One region of the Lysinibacillus sp. fls2-241-R2A-57 genome, then DNA from elsewhere that is predicted to be linked to it. Evidence: riboswitches for the same ligand, from Rfam matches in the RefSeq annotation. Region 1 holds a riboswitch; the other holds the start of a gene.
The links. A riboswitch is a leader RNA that binds a small molecule or an ion and turns the genes downstream of it on or off. The one in region 1 is predicted to bind cyclic di-GMP.
Positions count from the first base shown of each region.

Region 2: another riboswitch for cyclic di-GMP. It lies ahead of QRN68_RS11940 (amidase); the one in region 1 lies ahead of QRN68_RS11575 (hypothetical protein).

Region 1 covers NZ_JARVRU010000055.1:906-10,429, forward strand. The annotation lists gene QRN68_RS11565 (methyl-accepting chemotaxis protein) at 1-510, opposite strand, end outside; gene QRN68_RS11570 (hypothetical protein) at 554-1,267, opposite strand; gene QRN68_RS11575 (hypothetical protein) at 1,310-1,711, opposite strand; cyclic di-GMP riboswitch class I at 1,818-1,904, opposite strand; gene QRN68_RS11580 (hypothetical protein) at 2,269-2,409, opposite strand; gene rlmD (23S rRNA (uracil(1939)-C(5))-methyltransferase RlmD) at 2,544-3,917, opposite strand; gene cydS (cytochrome bd oxidase small subunit CydS family protein) at 4,345-4,467, opposite strand; gene QRN68_RS11595 (cytochrome d ubiquinol oxidase subunit II) at 4,480-5,505, opposite strand; gene QRN68_RS11600 (cytochrome ubiquinol oxidase subunit I) at 5,502-6,848, opposite strand; gene QRN68_RS11605 (diacylglycerol kinase) at 7,277-8,191, opposite strand; gene QRN68_RS11610 (hypothetical protein) at 8,236-8,391, opposite strand; gene QRN68_RS11615 (thioredoxin family protein) at 8,539-9,099, opposite strand; gene gatB (Asp-tRNA(Asn)/Glu-tRNA(Gln) amidotransferase subunit GatB) at 9,471-9,524, opposite strand, start outside.
Region 2 covers NZ_JARVRU010000058.1:1,139-10,662, reverse strand. The annotation lists gene QRN68_RS11975 (aromatic acid exporter family protein) at 1-646, shown strand, start outside; gene prli42 (stressosome-associated protein Prli42) at 667-762, opposite strand; gene mce (methylmalonyl-CoA epimerase) at 888-1,301, shown strand; gene QRN68_RS11960 (acyl-CoA carboxylase subunit beta) at 1,307-2,854, shown strand; gene QRN68_RS11955 (hypothetical protein) at 2,993-3,952, shown strand; gene QRN68_RS11950 (M20/M25/M40 family metallo-hydrolase) at 4,230-5,345, shown strand; gene QRN68_RS11945 (chemotaxis protein CheW) at 5,371-5,859, shown strand; cyclic di-GMP riboswitch class I at 5,996-6,088, shown strand; gene QRN68_RS11940 (amidase) at 6,132-7,019, shown strand; gene QRN68_RS11935 (hypothetical protein) at 7,128-7,430, opposite strand; gene QRN68_RS11930 (beta propeller repeat protein) at 7,723-9,387, shown strand.

The DNA.
Region 1 (9,524 bases):
TTCGTACGATTTGTCTCCAAGTATATTGATTGCATCAAATGTCGTATTAATCGTTTGATTAAATTGCTCCATTTTCACCATCGAATCTTTTAACTTTTCATTACCTTCTTGCGTCAATTCTAACGTCGTATTCGATTGTTCTGAAATTTGGTTAGATCTTATAGATAGTTCTTCAATAGCCACTGTGATGTCTTCGATAGAAGTAGAACTCTCTTCAGTAGCGACTAATTGCTTTTTTAATCCTTTACCGACTTCATCGATTGCGGCCCTTACAGTATCGGCCTTCTCAGTTGCGTATTCTCCATGCTCTAAAAGATTTCCACTTTTTTCATTCACATTATTTGCGAATTTATTAAATTGTTCACTTACTCGACCTGCTGATAATTCATCCATTCCATTTAGTACCTCTTTATTTATATGGGAATGACCTTTAAGTGAAAAATATCGGTAAGCAAAAAACAAAGATGTACATAATAAAACTACAATAATCCCTAGCATAATAGCTTCCATGAAAAAAATTCTCCTATTCTACTAACGTATTAGTGATGAAATTTTATAGTTCTTTTACAATGATGTAAATTCCATCTGCTACAGTCGATGGAATACTGTTTAGATTTTCATTGCTTTCATATTTATGAACAATAAAGTCCCCTTCTACGGTTACATATTTTGTAAGACCTTGATACTTCTCCAGCAAACGCATTGACTTTGGATTTGTCGCTTCAGCTAATACTAATCTTAAGCCTTCTTCTGTTGCTTTTTTTATTAATATATCGCCTAAACTTTGTACAATATCATGACGATTATGCTCAGCAATTACACCTAATAAAAATAAATGTAATATTTCCCCATCTTCCATATCTTTTCCAAAACGTTTTTTATAATCTTCTAGGAAACGTTCATCAATATCCTCTAATACACGCATAACAATATTCATATCGGCAAACGTGCCTTCAAAAATATCCCCTTCGATAATTTCAAGGACATTCGTATCTCCAACTAGTGCGCCTACAACATTTTGCTCTTTATCTAGTGCAACAGCACAGTAACCTTGATGAACATTTGCTTCAATATATTCCTTCGTAAATTGATAGAAATCTTCGTAAGGTAGTTTTAAGGCGTGCCCAATAATCGGTTCTTGCACCCATTTGCCAGCAACCTCTACCCCAGTAAATGTTTTTGCTAAACATTCTGCTGTCATTTTAATTAAATCCGGTTGGTCCTTTGTAAGTATTTCATAAGTATATAATTCTTGAATTGTTTGCATCGTAAATTCCTCTTTCAAAATGTGATTATAGTTAATTAAAGACTAACGCATTGGTAATTGTGAAACATTGTCGACTACGGTTCCTGGGAAATTAACTCCCTCTAAAGCATTTCGCACTTGCACATATGCAATTTTAGAGGTTGGATTAACAATAAATATATCTTTAAAGCCTAGTGATGCATAAAACATTAATGTTTGTCCTAGATCTGTCGAAATCTTTGAAGGAAGGGGTGATTGCTGTGTTGCATCAACAACAAATGTATATGCATTTTTTTGCACTTTTGCCCCCGTCTCTTGCAAATCTTTCAAATAATCCTCTACAAGAGCTGGTTTAATAAACCCTATTATTTGGACGTGTACTTCTTTTTTTGCTTCATAAATCGCCATTTTATATTTCTCTTTATCTACGACTATCATCTCAAATCTCCTTTTTATAATTTTCATATATTGCACATCTGTCGCTACGATTGATTGGAATCAGTCCTTGATTTTTTCCACAAAAAAAACTATCCCTACACATAATTAGGATAGCCAAAAAATCACTTATCATCTTGGCAACCCGACTATCATTATCCAAGAGGATTTTAGACTCGTAGCTTTGCGTCCTTACCTTTCGATAAGTTTGCCTTTTTCAATTTTATTAACATAACGCTGACATATTACGTTTAGATTATAAATGTTTTGTCATTTTTTGTCGATAGTAGGCATTTTTCTCTAAAGAATATCGGTTGAATTAGAGAATTTTTCCGTATATTTAAAGGAATTGACAAAAAAATACTGTTGGGTAATTTTACAAAGAGGGAATCTCGAATCCTGCCCAGATTGTAGGAAAAGCAAATGGCTGCATATTCTTTTACATTCATCTAATAGGAAGAAACATTATTAAATCAACTTCAATTTTTATAATTCTTTTTTCATAAATGCGTTATTTCACCGAAATGTAACGATAAAAAAGAGTGGCATTTTAGGATAAATCCTAAAAACCACTCTTTTTTATAATTCTACGTAAGCAATTTTAAACTCTTTTTAAAACTTAATGGCTCCTCACCATAACGTGTGGTTGATTTCCGTTCCGACTGGGCGCTTTCCAGGGGGCGTCCAGCCTCCACTCCAATCAACCTATATGGCATACGTTTTAACAAATGTCACCCACAACTTTTAGTGATGAGTCAACTTAATTCCAATATTTCTAATTACTTGTACTCACTATGGTAGTATTCATTACTGAATCCGCTACAAGTAGTATAAAAAACGGATCGAAAGGCAACTGCAAATATTAGATACCTTCTTTTAAAATGAGTTGCGAGACACACTCTACATGCGTTGAATGCGGGAACATATCCACAGGCTGAATCTCCTGAGTTTGATAGCCTCCATCCTCCAAAATACGGAGATCACGCGCTAGTGTAGCTGGGTTACAGGACACATAAACAACACGCTTAGGACGTTGCTCTAAAATTGTCTGAAGAAGAGCCTCGTCGCAGCCTTTGCGTGGTGGATCCACTACTAGGACATCCGCTTCCTTGCCTTCCTTATACCAGCGTGGAATGACTTCTTCTGCTGGTCCGGCCTCGAAGTACGTGTTCGTAAATCCATTTAGTGCTGCGTTGCGTTTTGCATCTTCAATAGCTTGTGGGACAATTTCAACACCCATAACAGCCTTTGCTTTTTGTGCAAGGAATAATGAAATTGTGCCGATACCACAGTAAGCATCAATTACTCGTTCATCACCCTGTAAGTCAGCGTAGTCTAGTGCTTGTTTGTAAAGGACTTCTGTTTGCTCAGGGTTTACTTGATAAAATGAACGAGCTGAAATTTCAAAGCGAACATCACCAATTGTATCAATAATGACATCCTTGCCCCATAGGTTTACAATTTCATCACCGAAAATCACGTTCGTTTTGTCGCTGTTAACGTTTTGAATAATTGATGTTACATTCGGGACAAGCTTTTGGATTGTCGCAACAGCTGCTTCTTTTTGCGGGAATTTTTTCTTTTTCGTTACGAGAACAACCATGACTTCACCCGTTGCTCGTGCTTTACGAATAACTACGTGGCGCAGCATTCCCTCATGTGATAGCTCATTGTATGGTTGAATACCGATTGCCGCTAATTCCTTTTTCAAGCCTGCAAGAATAGCGTCCGCTTCTCCTGTCTGAATCAAGCAACGCTCCATATCCACAATGCTATGAGATTTCGTTTTATAGAAGCCTGCAATTGCTTGTCCTGCTTCATTTAAGGAAAAAGGAATTTGGGCTTTATTACGATATTTCCAAGGCTCTTCCATGCCTTTCACAGGTAGAACAGGCGCATCAATTTTACCAATGCGTTGCATGACATTACGCACCATATTCTCTTTCCATTTTAACTGCCCTTCATAAGACAGGTGCTGTAATTGGCAGCCGCCACATTGCTTGAAATATTCACAAGGTGCATCTACACGATCTGGTGATGGCTTGAGAATTTCTACAACTTTCGCAAAGCCGTAATTTTTTAACGTTTTTACAACATGTACTTCCGCCGTTTCATTAGGAAGTGCACCTTGGATAAATAATGGGTAGCCATCGACCTTTGCAACGCCATTGCCATCATGTGTTAAATCTTCTATATAAACTGTTAATCGTTCATTCTTTTTCACGGGTGCTGACATTCGTACATCCTCCATTTCAATCTCCTTATTGTAGCATGTTGTGGCGGATGAAAAAAGAACAAGGCTTGATCTTGTAAGGTCAATTTACTGAGTGACATGACTCTGATTGAGCGACTACAGCCTCGACCCGAACAGTTCTTCCCTCAAACTGCTTAGGTGTGCCAGAGAAGTGATCGGGTAAGCCGAGAATGTGATCAGGTATCACCCAGAACCGCTCGGGTAAACCAAGAATGTGATTAGGTATCGCCTCAAACCGCTCGGGTACAGCAGAGAAGTGATCAGGTATCATCCCAAACTGCTCAGATTAGCCTGATCTACTCTCTCCCCTCAAACTGCTCAGGCAAGCAAAAAAATAACCAGCTCCCCTATCTGAGCACCCGAGCCGATACATATTACCCTCCCTTTACACAAGTAGAAAAAAGAGCCGCTATTCGCGACTCTTTCCTTCCTCTTTTGTTACATGGTGATCTTTTGGTGCCCACCAGAAAGCAAAAGCAATACCGATGATGACTACTAGAAATGGCGCATAAAACATGAGAAATTTCTCCATCACTCTAACCTCCTATGCGTGATTGTCTTCTTTTCCTGTCACGTAATTTTTGTTGAATAGGAATAATTTCAACAATAAGAACAGTGATGGAATAAGCAGACATAGTCCTAAGATAAATGCAATGACGAGTGCAATCGCCATTTGTGTACTTGTAAAGCTATCGTAAATCGTTAAATACGGATACAGTAAATATGGATATTGAGCGATACCATAAGCGAAGAATGCCACGGCAAATTGTGCAATCAATAGTCCCACTGCCAGGCCGTAATTTTTTCGCATCCAAACTAGCACGACAGTAATGATAAATAGTACGGCTGAAATGGCAAACATCCACCATAAATTAACCATATTATTGTAAATTTCAGTGTTGATCGATTTCATTTCATACATAATACCAAGCGCGCTCACCATTAAAGGTACCGCCCAAACAAGTGCGTATTTTCGCATTAGTTTTGTTGCTTCTACATCCTTTGCTTTATGAGCATACCATGTTAAAAACACGGCTGAAATATAGAGTACCGCTGCAATGCTCAGTACGACAATACTCCAAGCAAATGGGCTCGTATACAATGTCCAGTAATTTAGGACAGGTTGCCCGTCAACCATATCAACATAGCCGCCAGCAGCAATCGCAAAGACAACAGAAAGTGAGGCTGGAATGAGTAATCCTGCTATACCATACGTTAACGTGTACCCGATATGGCCACGTGTACCATATGATTCAAACGCATAGTAGGAGCCTCGTATGGCAAGCAGTACAAGTGAAATACTCACTGGAACAAGTAAAATTGTTCCGTAATAAAAAGCTGTTTGCGGGAAAAATCCAACAATCCCAACAAAGAAGAATACTAAAAAGACATTGGTTACTTCCCAAACAGGTGATAAATAACGCTTAATAATATTTGTTAAAATATGATTTTTCCCAACGAGTAGACTGTAGGCATTGAAGAAGCCTGCACCAAAGTCAATCGAAGCTACAATGACATAGCCAAATAGGAAAATCCACAATACTGAAATACCTAGAATCTCTAGTGTCATAAGATGTCACCGCCTTTTTCAGAATGACGATCTTCTATTTCTCGCTCAATTGGATTCTTTTTGAACATACGAACTAAAACGACAATACTTCCTATTGCCAATACAGCATACACACCAGCAAATAACAGCAGCATTAAATCCACATGGTCACTCGTTGTGGCCCCTTCTGGTGTTCGCATTAAACCATATAAGATCCAAGGCTGTCTTCCAACCTCAGCAAGCCACCAACCTGCTTCAATCGCAATAATTGAAAGTGGTCCACCTGCAACAACAATCCATCTAAACCAACGTGAATGGATAAATAGCCAACCACGTGCTTTTCCGACTACGTAAAGCAGTGAAACTAATACCATAAACATGCCAATAAACACCATGAGATCAAAGAGGTAATGAATATAAAGTGGTGGTCGATCTTCTTCAGGATATTGATCTAAGCCAATTACCTCTGCGTTTGGGTTATTATGCGCTAAAATACTTAGAGCATAAGGTATTTTAATGGCATATTTTACTTCCTCACCATCTAATACACCAAATAGTATAAGCGAAGCTTTATCGTCTGTTTCAAAATGCCACTCAGCTGCAGCTAGTTTTTCTGGCTGATATTCTGCTAAGTATTTTCCTGAAAAATCTCCAATAATCGCTGCTGCAATGGAGAAAATCAGGCCAATCTTCATAAGTAAATATAATGATTTTTTATGGTACACATGCTTAGAGCCTCTAAGCATACGGTATCCTGCAATTGCCGCTAACACAAATGCAGCTGTCATATAAGCTGTAACGAGAACATGCGCTACCTTTGTCGGCATTGCTGGATTAAACATTGCTAAGAAAGGCTGAATATTTACAAGCTGTCCGTCCACAATGTCAAACCCTTGAGGTGCATTCATAAACGCATTAACAATTGTTATAAATACGGCTGACATTGAAGCACCGACAGCAACAGGAATTAATAGCAACATATGCTTTTTCTGACTATCGAAGCGATCCCAAGTGTATAAGTAGATCCCTAAGAAGATGGCTTCAAAGAAAAATGCAAACGTTTCCATAAAGAGCGGTAATGCAATTGTTTGCCCGGCGAGCTGCATAAAATTCGGCCATAGTAAAGACAACTGTAAGCCAATTGCCGTCCCGGTTACAACTCCGACTGCAACTGTAATAACAAAACCTCGTGCCCAACGTCTTGCCATTAAAATATAGTGCTCATCATTCTTTTTATACCCAGTCCACTGAGCAATCATAATCATTAATGGGACACCAACACCGATCGTCGCATAAATAATATGGAACGATAAAGTCAGCTCCGTTAATGCTCTACTCCAAAAGACTGCTGATTCATTCACCATTTCATTGCCCCCCTAACTTCCAAATATTTTTCCAAGCATGGAAAGTAGCATAATAATTCCAACGCCAAAGCTTAGCCATATGAGCTTTCTTTCCTGCGACTTATACAAAGCCAACACTTCCTTTCCTTTCCCTTATTCTTATTTTCCACTATTGCAACGAAAAAAACCTTTATAATGGACCGAAATTCCGGCCTATTATAAAGGTTTCAAATTTTGTTCAAGTAATATACGCACTTTTGCCAAACATTTTTCTTAATTCATTCACAATCCCAATTATTAGGGATGATTTTTAGTTTTCTGAACTATTCGAACGTTCGGATATCTTATTGGTGCTTCACGTGTATTAAGCGAATCAGGCATTAGTTACCTGAATTTAATTGAGCTAGTCCTCTCAACTGAATGAAACAGAGCTCCGCTTTTAATGTCCGTTATATACGGTCACTCTCCCGAATATCTTCTAGTGGAACAAAGATTTCAATATGGCGCTTTAGGTTTTCAAATGTTGCAGGTGCGTCTCCACCATATTCACCATCTAAGTTTAAATGTATTTCGTCTTCAGTAGATACTTTTACAACACTTGCCTTTTTATAAATAACACGATCATCATTCAAATGCTCGCCTCTTAATGCCATTGCAGCAAGCTGAATAAATTCAGGCAAGCTTACTTTTTTCAATACGATTAAAGTAAAGTAGCCATCATTAATACTTGCGTCTGGTGCAAGCTTTTCAAAGCCACCCACAGAATTTGTTAAGCCACATAAAAACATCATGGCATCCCCATCAAACACTTCACCATCATATTCGATACGCATGTGGGAAGCTTTGATCGATGGAATCATTTCTACTGCTTTTAAGTAATAAGCTAACTGTCCTAGCATTGTTTTCATTTTACTTGGTACTTCATAAGTTAACTCTGTAATGCGTCCACCGGCTGCAATATTGATGAAATAGCGTTCTCCATTTAATAAACCCACATCCACTGGCAACGTCTCACCTTTTATTATAATCTCAACGGCATCTGCAATATTACGAGGGATTTGCACTGCACGGGCGAAATCATTCGTTGTGCCCATCGGAATTAGACCAACTTTCGGACGATTTTCAAAAGGACTCACACCTGAAACAACTTCATTTAAAGTGCCATCTCCACCAACTGCAATGATTATATCAAAGCCACGTTCTACTGCATCTTTTGCCGCAACGGTTGCATCGCCTTCGCAAGTTGTTGCGTGACAAGATGTCTCATAGCCTGCTACCTCTAGTTTTTCCAATACTTCTGGTAGATGCTTTTTAAACACTTCACGTCCAGATGTAGGATTATAAATGATTCTTGCTCGTTTCATAACATACCTTCTTCGCTTCATAAGATTCTATTTCTTTCAACGTATTATACGTTTAATTGTTGCATTGAACTTTTAATAGGTTCATCACCAAAACGTGTGGTTGATTTCCGTTCCAGCTGGGCGCTTTCCTGGGGGCGTCCGATGAGCCGCTTCACTCGCGATGCTCGCTCCAGGGTCTCATCTGTGACGCTAATCCCCAAGGAGTCGCCCAGCCTCCACTCCAATCAACTCATATACATAGCATACGTTTTAACTAATGTTATCCACAACTTTTGGTGATGAGCCTTTTAATAGTCAATAAAGGCAAACATATCCTATTCTCTGATGTGCTGCCGTGTGATCTACCATTATTTCAACGCAGCTGTTACTTGCTTTTTAAAATCCTCATAAACAAATGTCCAATATGATTTATCAGTAATATTCTCCTCACGAATTGCTGCATATAACGCCTTTTGTGCATCTTCAAATGTAGGATCTTCTTTATCAGGTAAGCTAGCTCGTTTACTCACTACTAGTTCCTGTAATTCTGGTGCACGTGGTCCCCATTTTCCAACAACCTGACCTGCGTCATCTAATAAAATATAAATCGGAATTGCACGGCCACCGTTTGTTAAATAGCGATCAATTAAATCTGTATCAGCATCACGTAGTACTGCACGCATTTCTACTCCTGCTGCCTCTGCAACTCGACGAATAATTGGATTGTTTAACATCGCGTCCCCGCACCAATCCTCAGTAATTGTTAAAATTTTTGGTTGCTTGTCCTTCAGTAGCTCGATAAAGCCATCATTTGTTGGCACCTCAAAGCTATCATAAATACGGAAGCTTTCCTCTTTTAACGTAGTCATATTATCCATATATTGTTGCATCGAAATCGCATCATTGAAATATTGTTGTTCTGTTTTCATCGATTGACCTCCTAATGTTATATCATGTTCTATTCTATATTTTGCTATGAATACTCTTTTTAGACAACCATAAAGTGTTAAGTTGGTATTTTTTAGTCTTATCACCAAAACGTGTGGTTGATTTCCGTTCCACTTAACAAATTTCATCGACAACTTTTGGGGATGAGCCATTTTTTATTATAATTCCACATTAAAATTGAGGGAAGACACGATGTGTAACTTACCTAAGCATACCAGCGACTGCCCCGCTGACTGAATGCTTGTCGAACACTTTGAATGATACCTCAAAGAATGTTTAGTATGTATTATTTTTTAAAAATAAAAAGCCAAGAAAGCGAATTTGCTCTCTTGGCTTTCTGTTGTAATTGAAATTAACGTTTTGCAATTTCTTGTTGTAATAATTTATTAACCATTGGTGGGTTCGC
Region 2 (9,524 bases), on a different contig from region 1:
TATTTACGCTGCTAAAAGTTTTTCATTGGGACTTGTTTATAATGAATTCGCATTAATGGCAATTGGTTATGGGACGGGAATAGCTATAAATATGTATATGCCAGACATTCAAAAGGAATTAAATTACTATCGGGTTAAAATTGAAGAACTTTACAGTAAGATTTTTTTGGAAATTGCCAACTATTTAAGAGAAGGCGATACATTGTGGGATGGTCAGGAAATTATTGAAGCGATTAAAGCGTTGAATAGTGCGAAATCCCTAGCGTTTAAAGATGTTGAAAATCATTTTACGAGACGAAAAAATGACTATTACATGTATTTTGATATGCGTGAACAGCAGTTAGAAATTATTGATAGGGTACTACCGAAAATAACGGCACTTCCTGTTATAGTACAAGAGGCGATTATCGTTGCAGATTTTTTGCAAGACCTCGGTGAGCACGTTCATTCAGGAAATACGGCTAGTCATTTTAGAGAAAAGCTAGAGCAAGTAAAGCGAGATTTCGCCCAATTACCTTTACCGAAAAACCATGAACAATTTCTAGCACAAGCGGCACTTTATCAATTTATAGAGGAAATGGATCGCTATTTAGAAATTAAGCAGTCTTTTAAGGGTTTAAAGGTAAAGAAAGAGCGTCCGCAGTAATGCAGACGCCTCGCCTTTCTTTAGATTATCATTGATAAACCAAATGCTAGAGATGAGATTAACATAATCACAATCATAGTATAAACAACGATTTTTTGAAATTTTTTATTACTCATATGCTCGTTCGCTCCTTCTTTTCTTATAAATAGTTTAGCAAATCTGAAAAATTTCTCAAGTAGTAGAGTTTTGACAAAAAAGTCTGTAAAATAGATCATGTACCATAACAGAAGGAGATGTCACCATGGAGAAAGTAGATCATATTGGGATTGCAGTCCGCGATCTTGATGAACGCATTACATATTATACAGAAACTTTAGGTTTAAAGTTACTGAAAGTGGAAGAAGTAGAATCTCAACAGGTTCGTGTTGCATTCATTGATGCGGGTAACGTAAAAATTGAGTTATTAGAACCGATGAGTGAAAAAAGTACTATTCACGGATATATCGAAAAACGTGGAGAAGGTATTCACCATGTAGCTTTCGGTGTGACAGGAATTCGTGAGCGTATGGCAGAGCTTCGCGACAAAGGCGTACGTCTTTTATCTGAAGAACCAGGACCAGGTGCTGGTGGTGCTGAGGTTGCTTTCATGCATCCGAAATCATCTTTCGGTGTGTTATATGAATTATGTGATAAAAGTGGAAAAGGGGATAAGTGATCAGTATGGATATGTTCGACAAAATTAATGACTTGTATGACCGTAAGACGGTAATTGAACTTGGTGGTGGCTATGAGCGTATCGACAAGCAACATGAAAAAGGGAAATTAACAGCTCGTGAGCGTATTGAATTATTACTTGACGAAGATACATTTTTTGAGATCAACCCATTCATAACACACCGTACAGTAGACTTCGGTATGGACAAAATGGAAGGTCCTGGTGATGGTGTAGTAACTGGTTTCGGTAAAATCAACGGTCGTTCAGTATACTTATTCTCTCAAGATTTCACAGTATTTGGTGGAGCGCTTGGTGAAATGCATGCTAAGAAAATGGCAACAGTGATGGACCTAGCTGCGAAAAATGGTACACCATTCATCGGTATTAATGATTCAGGTGGTGCTCGTATTCAAGAAGGTGTACTTTCACTTGATGGTTATGGTCATATTTTCTATCGTAATGCAATCTACTCTGGGGTAATTCCTCAAATCTCAGTTATCATGGGACCATGTGCTGGTGGAGCGGTATATTCTCCAGCAATTACAGACTTCATTCTAATGGTTGATAAAACATCTCAAATGTTCATTACAGGACCTAAAGTTATCGAAACGGTAACAGGTGAAAAAATCTCTGCTGAAGATTTAGGTGGTTCTAAAGTAAACAACGCAGTTAGTGGTAACGCACACTTCCGCGCACCATCTGAAGAAGAAGCTATTAATCAAATTAAAAAGCTATTAAGCTACTTACCACAAAATAATAAAGAAAAAGCTCCGCGTCAAGCACGTCCAGAGGGCGATGATTATCGTCCAGAAATCGTGGATACGGTGCCAATCGAAACAACACGTCCTTATGATGTACGTAAAGTAGTGGAGCAAGTAGTGGACGAAGGTTCATTCATGGAAGTTCACTCAGAATTTGCTAAAAACGTAGTTGTTGGTTTTGCACGTATTGCTGGTGAATCTGTTGGTCTAGTATGTAACCAACCTAAAGTACTAGCTGGCGGGTTAGATATTGATTCTTCGGACAAGGCTGCTCGTTTCATCCGTACTTGTGATGCTTACAATATACCAATTATCACTTTTGAAGACGTTTCTGGCTTCTTCCCTGGGGTTAAACAAGAGCATGGCGGTATCATCCGTCACGGAGCGAAAATCCTTTATGCATACTCGGAAGCAACTGTACCAAAAATTACAGTCATTCTGCGTAAAGCATATGGTGGTGCATACGTTGCCCTTAACTCTAAATCAATTGGAGCTGACCTTGTATTTGCTTGGCCTAACGCAGAGATTGCGGTTATGGGAGCGGCAGGTGCAGCGAACATCATTTTCGCGCGTGAAATTGCAAAATCAGAAGATCCAGAAGCAACACGTGCTGCGAAAATTGAAGAATATAAAGAAAAGTTTGCAAATCCATACGTTGCGGCATCTCGCGGTATGGTAGACGATGTTATCGATCCACGTGATACACGTATTAAACTAATTCAAGGGCTAGATATGTTATCAAACAAACACGAAACACGTCCAGAGAAAAAACACGGAAACATTCCTCTATAAGAATTGTACAAGCCTAGTAGTCATTCGATTACTAGGCTTTCTTTTAGACTGAACTAATTTTAGATGATAAAAGAAATGACAGATAATTGAAACATATTTTTATTTCATCCGTACAAATAGTAAGAGGAGTTGAGGTAAATGGAATGGAAACAATTACAAAAAGAGCAAGAAATGATTCATGCACAATTAAGAACTATTAGTAGGTTAAGAGAACAAAGGCTTTTAATTGAAAAGCAAATCGAGCATGCGCAACAGGAAATTTACAAACATTCCAAAGCACACAATCAAATTCGTATGAAGCTCGATAAGTTAGAAGGCTTTTCTTTTATGAATATGATCCGTACGTGGACAGGGCAACAAGATGAGCTACGTGCAGAAGAAATAGACAGGGCAGCCGTGCTTGAATTAAAAATAAAGGAAGCAAAGAAGATGGATGTTGATTTGACGTATGATTTGGAGCAAATAAACACTAAACTTTCTCAAATACATGAACAAGAGTTGCAAGAAGCATTAAAACAACTCAATGTTAAAAAGAAAGGCTATTTACAAATACATAATCCTGATCAGGCAAATCAGCTAGATCAATTAGCTAATGAAGAAATGCTAACGAAACAACTTATTACAGAAATTAAGGAAGCTGAAGAAGCGGGAGAAACGGCGCTAACAAAGCTTGGACAAGCAGCAGCTTCGTTACATTCAGCTAATAGCTATTCAACGTGGGATACGTTCTTTGGTGGAGGGGTCATTGCTACACATTTAAAGCATGATGCACTTGATAAGTCCGAAAATTATCTTCATAATGCTCAAATTGCTTTGCAACGCTTTCATAACGAACTACTGGATGTACAAGATATGTCAACGAAATCATTACCAGTTGAAACAGATGGCTTTGTAAAATTTGCGGACTATTTCTTTGATGACATTTTTTCAGCTTGGTCTGTCCATTCCAAAATATCAACAGCGAGAGAGCAAGTATCTCGTGTTCAGGATGATGTACATAATACAATTTGGCATCTACAGGATAAACATAACAACGCAGATGATTATTTGCAGTCTCTACAAAAAGAGAAAGAAGCTATTTTTCAAACATCAATATAAAGTAACCTGTGAAAAGAATCTTCTTCTTTCACAGGTTTTTTTTGTTTCGCAATAAGAAAAGAGCAGCTCCTCGACACTAGCTCACAGAAAAAAGAGCAGCCTGAAACGGAAATCATTAATCAACCCTCATTTAAAGAAATACAACATTCACAAAGTTTTCTTTGAGCATTTTGTTTATCGTTATTCAAGCGAATTATTTCAACTCTGCAGATGTTGTGCTAAAATAATACATATACTATAACGTGGAAAAACACGTAAACTAAGGGAGTCTTACAACATGACAAGTCGTTTAGTAGAAGAGTTTTTTGAGCTCGTACAAATCGATTCAGAAACAAAACATGAACAAGTGATTGCGCCGATTTTAATCGACAAATTAACAGCACTTGGCTTTACAGTAGAACAAGATGATGCACATACTCGTAACGGGCATGGTGCAGGGAATATACTTGCTACATTAAAAGGTTCGTTAGATGTTGAACCAATTTATTTTACTTCTCATATGGATACAGTTGTTCCAGGTAAAGGTATTAAACCGTCTCTTCGTGAAGATGGCTATATCGTTTCTGATGGTACTACAATTTTAGGTGCTGATGACAAGGCTGGTCTTGCCACATTATTTGAGATGGCTAAACGCTTAAAAGAGCAAAATATTGAGCATGGAGATATTGAGTTTATTATTACAGCAGGTGAGGAAAGTGGACTTGTTGGAGCTAAAGAGTTAGATCCATCTAAAATTAAAGCAAAGTATGGCTTTGCAGTAGACAGTGATGGCAAAGTAGGCGGTATTGTAACAGCGGCGCCTTTCCAAGCTAAAATTTTCGCTAAAATAATTGGGAAAACAGCACATGCTGGTGTTGCTCCAGAAAAAGGTGTATCAGCGATTACAGTTGCTTCCAAATGTATTGCGCAAATGAAACTTGGTCGTTTGGATGAAGAAACTACAGCAAATATCGGTCGCTTTGAGGGTGGTCAGGCAACAAATATTGTATGTGATGAAGTAACAATACTAGCAGAAGCACGTTCTATCGACAAAACAAAACTAGATGCGCAAACTAAGCATATGCAAGAGACGTTTGAACAAGTTTCTGCTTCATTAGGGGCAAGAGCTGAAGTAGAAGTGAAGCTAATGTACCCTGGATTCCGTGTAACAGAAAAAGATAAAGTTGTTCAAGTGGCAATGGCAGCTGTAAACAACATTGAACGCACACCAAAGCTTGGTATTTCTGGCGGAGGTTCTGATGCGAATGTTATTGCTGGCTTTGGCATTCCTACAGTTAATCTTTCTGTTGGGTATGAGGATATTCATACAACAAATGAAAAAATTCCTGTAGAAGAATTGGAAAAATTAGCAGATTTACTTGTCGAAATCGTCAAAGAGTCTGCAAAAAAATAATAACAGAATCGGAGGATGTGATCGCATGGAAAGTGTGAAGGCAGTAGTTTTTGCTTGTGGTACAGAGGAATATGCAGTGCCTGTTGAACAAGCGATTTCGATTGAAAAGTTAGAGCACGTAACACCGATTCCTCATTTACCTAATTATCTTATGGGCTTCACAAGAATTCGTGGCGAGCTTATACCTGTACTTGATTTTGAGCGTATTCTTTATAATCGTTCTTCAAATGCTGCAACAGCAAGGATTATTGTATTGAATACGGATGTTGTGAATTACGGATTACTTGTCACCGAAGCTCGTGAAATTCTTGATTTTGATGAGTCCGTATTAAAGCAGATGGGGCTTGTCAATTATTCAAAAACACGCTACTTTACAGCTGTGGCAAATCTTGAAAATCGTATGATCACATATGTAGATCCGAAAATACTTGTGAATTCATTAGAGGGTATTCGTGAAATTATTAATTATTTGCACAAAATGCTTGAAAATGAAAAAGAAAACGTAGAGGCTTGAGTACTCTACGTTTTTTGCTGCTATAGTAAAAATAACCTGTGTTGTTATTGTTTTTTTTCGATAATTGTCTAGAGAATTATGCATTTTACCTACAGACATATTCGTTTTAACGTCGTACTATGTAAAGTAAGAAAACTACTGTAAAAGGCAAACTTCACCGAAAGGGAAGGACGCAAAGCCATGAGTCTAAACACTATATTTTATAGTGCATGATTGTCAGGTTGCCAGGTTCTGTTCTATGAGCCTCGGCACATAGAATGGAGATGTAATATATGGTAAGTCGTTCATTATCAAAAGCAATCATTGCTTTTATAGTAACAATTGTAAGTACGCTCGGATTAACAGCAGGAAAGGTAGAGGCAATGGCCATGCAAGATAAGGCTACTTGGTTATGGGATACGATAAAAATTGTTGAAGATGAATCAGGCGTACTCTCATTTTTAGAAAGCAAAGATGTAAATAAAGTATATTTGCAGATTAATACTGATATAGCAATTGACTATTATAAAAGCTTTATTGAAAAAGCAACAGCACAAGGTATTAAAGTATATGCGTTAGATGGTGCTGCAAGCTGGGTTTCAGAGGATGGCTATAAAATGCAGGATCAAATGTTTGATTGGTTATATACATATAATGGGAATGTAGGGGCAACAGAACAATTTTCTGGAGTCCATCTTGATGTAGAGCCCTACTTAAATAGTGGTTGGAGCTTGAATCAAGAAAATACAATTGAGTCCTATCAAACGCTTCTTACTAAAGCGAAAGAGGGGACTGAGCAATTACAAATACCTTTGGAAGTCGATATGCCATTTTGGTTTGATGAGATTGCCTATAGCAACCAGTATGGCAATGGTATTTTAGCTGAATGGGTTATCGATCAAGTTGATAGTGTCTCGATTATGGCCTATCGAGATACAGCTAAAGACATTATCAAAATAGTGGAAAATGAAATAGAGTATGCACAAAAAGTAAACAAATCAGTTGTTATTGGCGTAGAAACAGGTGCCTCTGATGAAGGGAAAAATATTACCTTTTATGATAATGGAGAAGCCTATATGAATAAACAACTAGCACGTGTTCATCAGCATTATGCCAATAAAACAAGCTATAGTGGTTTGGCTATTCACCATGTTGATAGTTGGATGAATATGCAGCGGTAAAAAATCCTCTCTCTACTCTGTATAATTAAAGACGAGTGAATGTATTATAAATCAGTAATATTATTAGGTTATCTTTAATGTCATACATTATATTAAATAATAGGTACATCACTTATATAGTGGTGTGCTTTTTTGTTTATTAGACTTTTTAATGATACTATCGACCACCTCAATAATCATTATAATGAAATGAAAATATTTGTAGCTTTTAAAAAAAAATGACTCATCACCATAACGTGTGGTTGATTTCCGTTCCAAACTGGGCGCTTTTGTCGCTGCCGCTTCGCTTTCGCGCAGATAAAACATTTGTCGCTGCCGCTTCGCTTTCGCGCAGAGCAAAGCTTTCTGGGGGTGTCCGATGAACCGCTTCACTCGCGTTGCTTGCTCCAGGGTCTCATCTGTGATCCCCAAGGAGTCGCCAGCCGGAACGAAGATCAACAATATACAGGGCATATATTTAAAAAATGTCTTCCACAACTTTTGTTGATGATCAAAAAATGGATCGTTTATAATCAAGATTGATAATTTGCAATAAAGTTTGATAAAAATCACCTCTAGAGTTGTTTTCTAAGAAGTGATTTTTTATTGGATATTTATGTTAAAATGAAGAAATGTACTTAAACAAACGGTGTAGGTTACTTTAAGATGGATTGATAATTTTTTTCTAATTGGGAAAATTAATTAGAAAAGAGGTGAATTTATCTTGAAAGAACTGTATGTACTGATTTTAGTCATATCATTAGTGGCTTTGAGTTCTTTTGAAGCTTATGCACAACCTAAAGAATGCTCAGAGTTAAATGGGCTTCAAGAAACACTGTTAAATGATAAAAAAGTAGTGTTAGAAGCCTTAAAAACATTAAATCCCAAAACTTCCGTGGTCGGAGATTATCCTAATGTATATTCAGAACGGAATGGATTCACAGCAGTACCTTTTCCAATGACGGTTGGTAAGAAAGAAGAGGTTCTTGGAAAATTGATTGCTCGTGAAGGAATCGTTTCAGATGGTGAAATTACGTTAAAAGAAGCGATTGACATTGGATTCCAGAGAGCGAAAGAATGGAATGTAAAAGCAACACTTACAAGTATAAACAGTGTGGATGAAACGATGGGAGGCTCGAGGGGAGGAACAGGTAAACGCTTAAATTGGTTTATGATTTTTGTGGTTCCGGGTACAGATGATTTTGTACTAATTGGTATCTCAGAAAAGAAAATTACCGTGTTTAGACCGAGTAAGCAAACTCAGGATCCAACAATACCCTACGATGAGATTAAGTTGGATAGCTCTGATGTTCTTCAAATAGCAAAAGATAAATACGGACTAAAACCAGGAAAAGATTGGGCAACAGGATATCATTTTACACTTGATAGTATTGATGGTATGCCTATTCTAACAGTGATTGGAAATGATCGAGATAACCGTTTTACTCGAATTTCATTCAATGCCCAAAATGGAGATGTGGTTAGTGCCATTCATAAATTACCATACGGTGGAGGATTAATATCCAAACGTATCGGCATCGATAATATAACAAAAAAAGGGATGGCGATTACAGGGGTTGTCGCAGGAAATAACAATTTAGTGGTATGGGGAGACAAAAAGCCAACACAATTTAGTACAACCAAGCAACCTTTTATTGAATGGAGCCGTAACAATGGAGAAACATGGACAGAACTCCATGCTAATAATTATGTAACACACGCGTGGTTTGATATGAATGATCAATTATATGTAGCTACGGAAAAAGAATTATGGGTAGGTAATACATCAAAAAGTAAAGGAACCAAAATTCTTTCATTAGACCACACAATTGAGAACGTCGATTATTCAATCAACAACCATATTGCTGTGCTATCAAATGGAAAGGTTTACTATACGACCAATCAAGGGGAGAGTTGGGAAAAAGCAATTGTTCCTAAACCATTTTATGTGGTTCAAATATCGGATAATGGTGACTTAATAGGACTCACAGAAGAAAGGAAAATTCTTCGAAAGACAAATGATGAGTGGAACGAAATAACAATGCCGAATAGTAATGATGAACCTCTAGATATGAAAGTGATTAATAATAGGCTATTTATTACCACACAAAGTGGAATTTGGATCCGAGATCTTCAAGAGGGACCATGGAGAAAAATTAAAGTTGATGAAGAGGTAGTTAAACTTATTAAAAAAGGAGAGAAACTATTCGGATATACACATAGAGGTGAAGCTATTTATTCCATCAACACAAAAGATGAAAGAAGACCTGAAAAGGTGTTTGATACGGTTGATTTCATCGTTTCGGATGTGGATATCATGGGAGATACGTTATGGATTGCAACTATACCAAATTATTCGTGGGAAGAAATGACGATTCCTCAGAGATGATAAAAATTTGAAGTGTATATCCATGAGAAAGATATATTGTGGAACTTTAAACTAACAGGTGCTTTACTTCAATAAGGAGTAGAGCCTTTTTCTACTTAAACGAAAGGTACCGGCTTTTGCAAAATGCTTAAACTAAG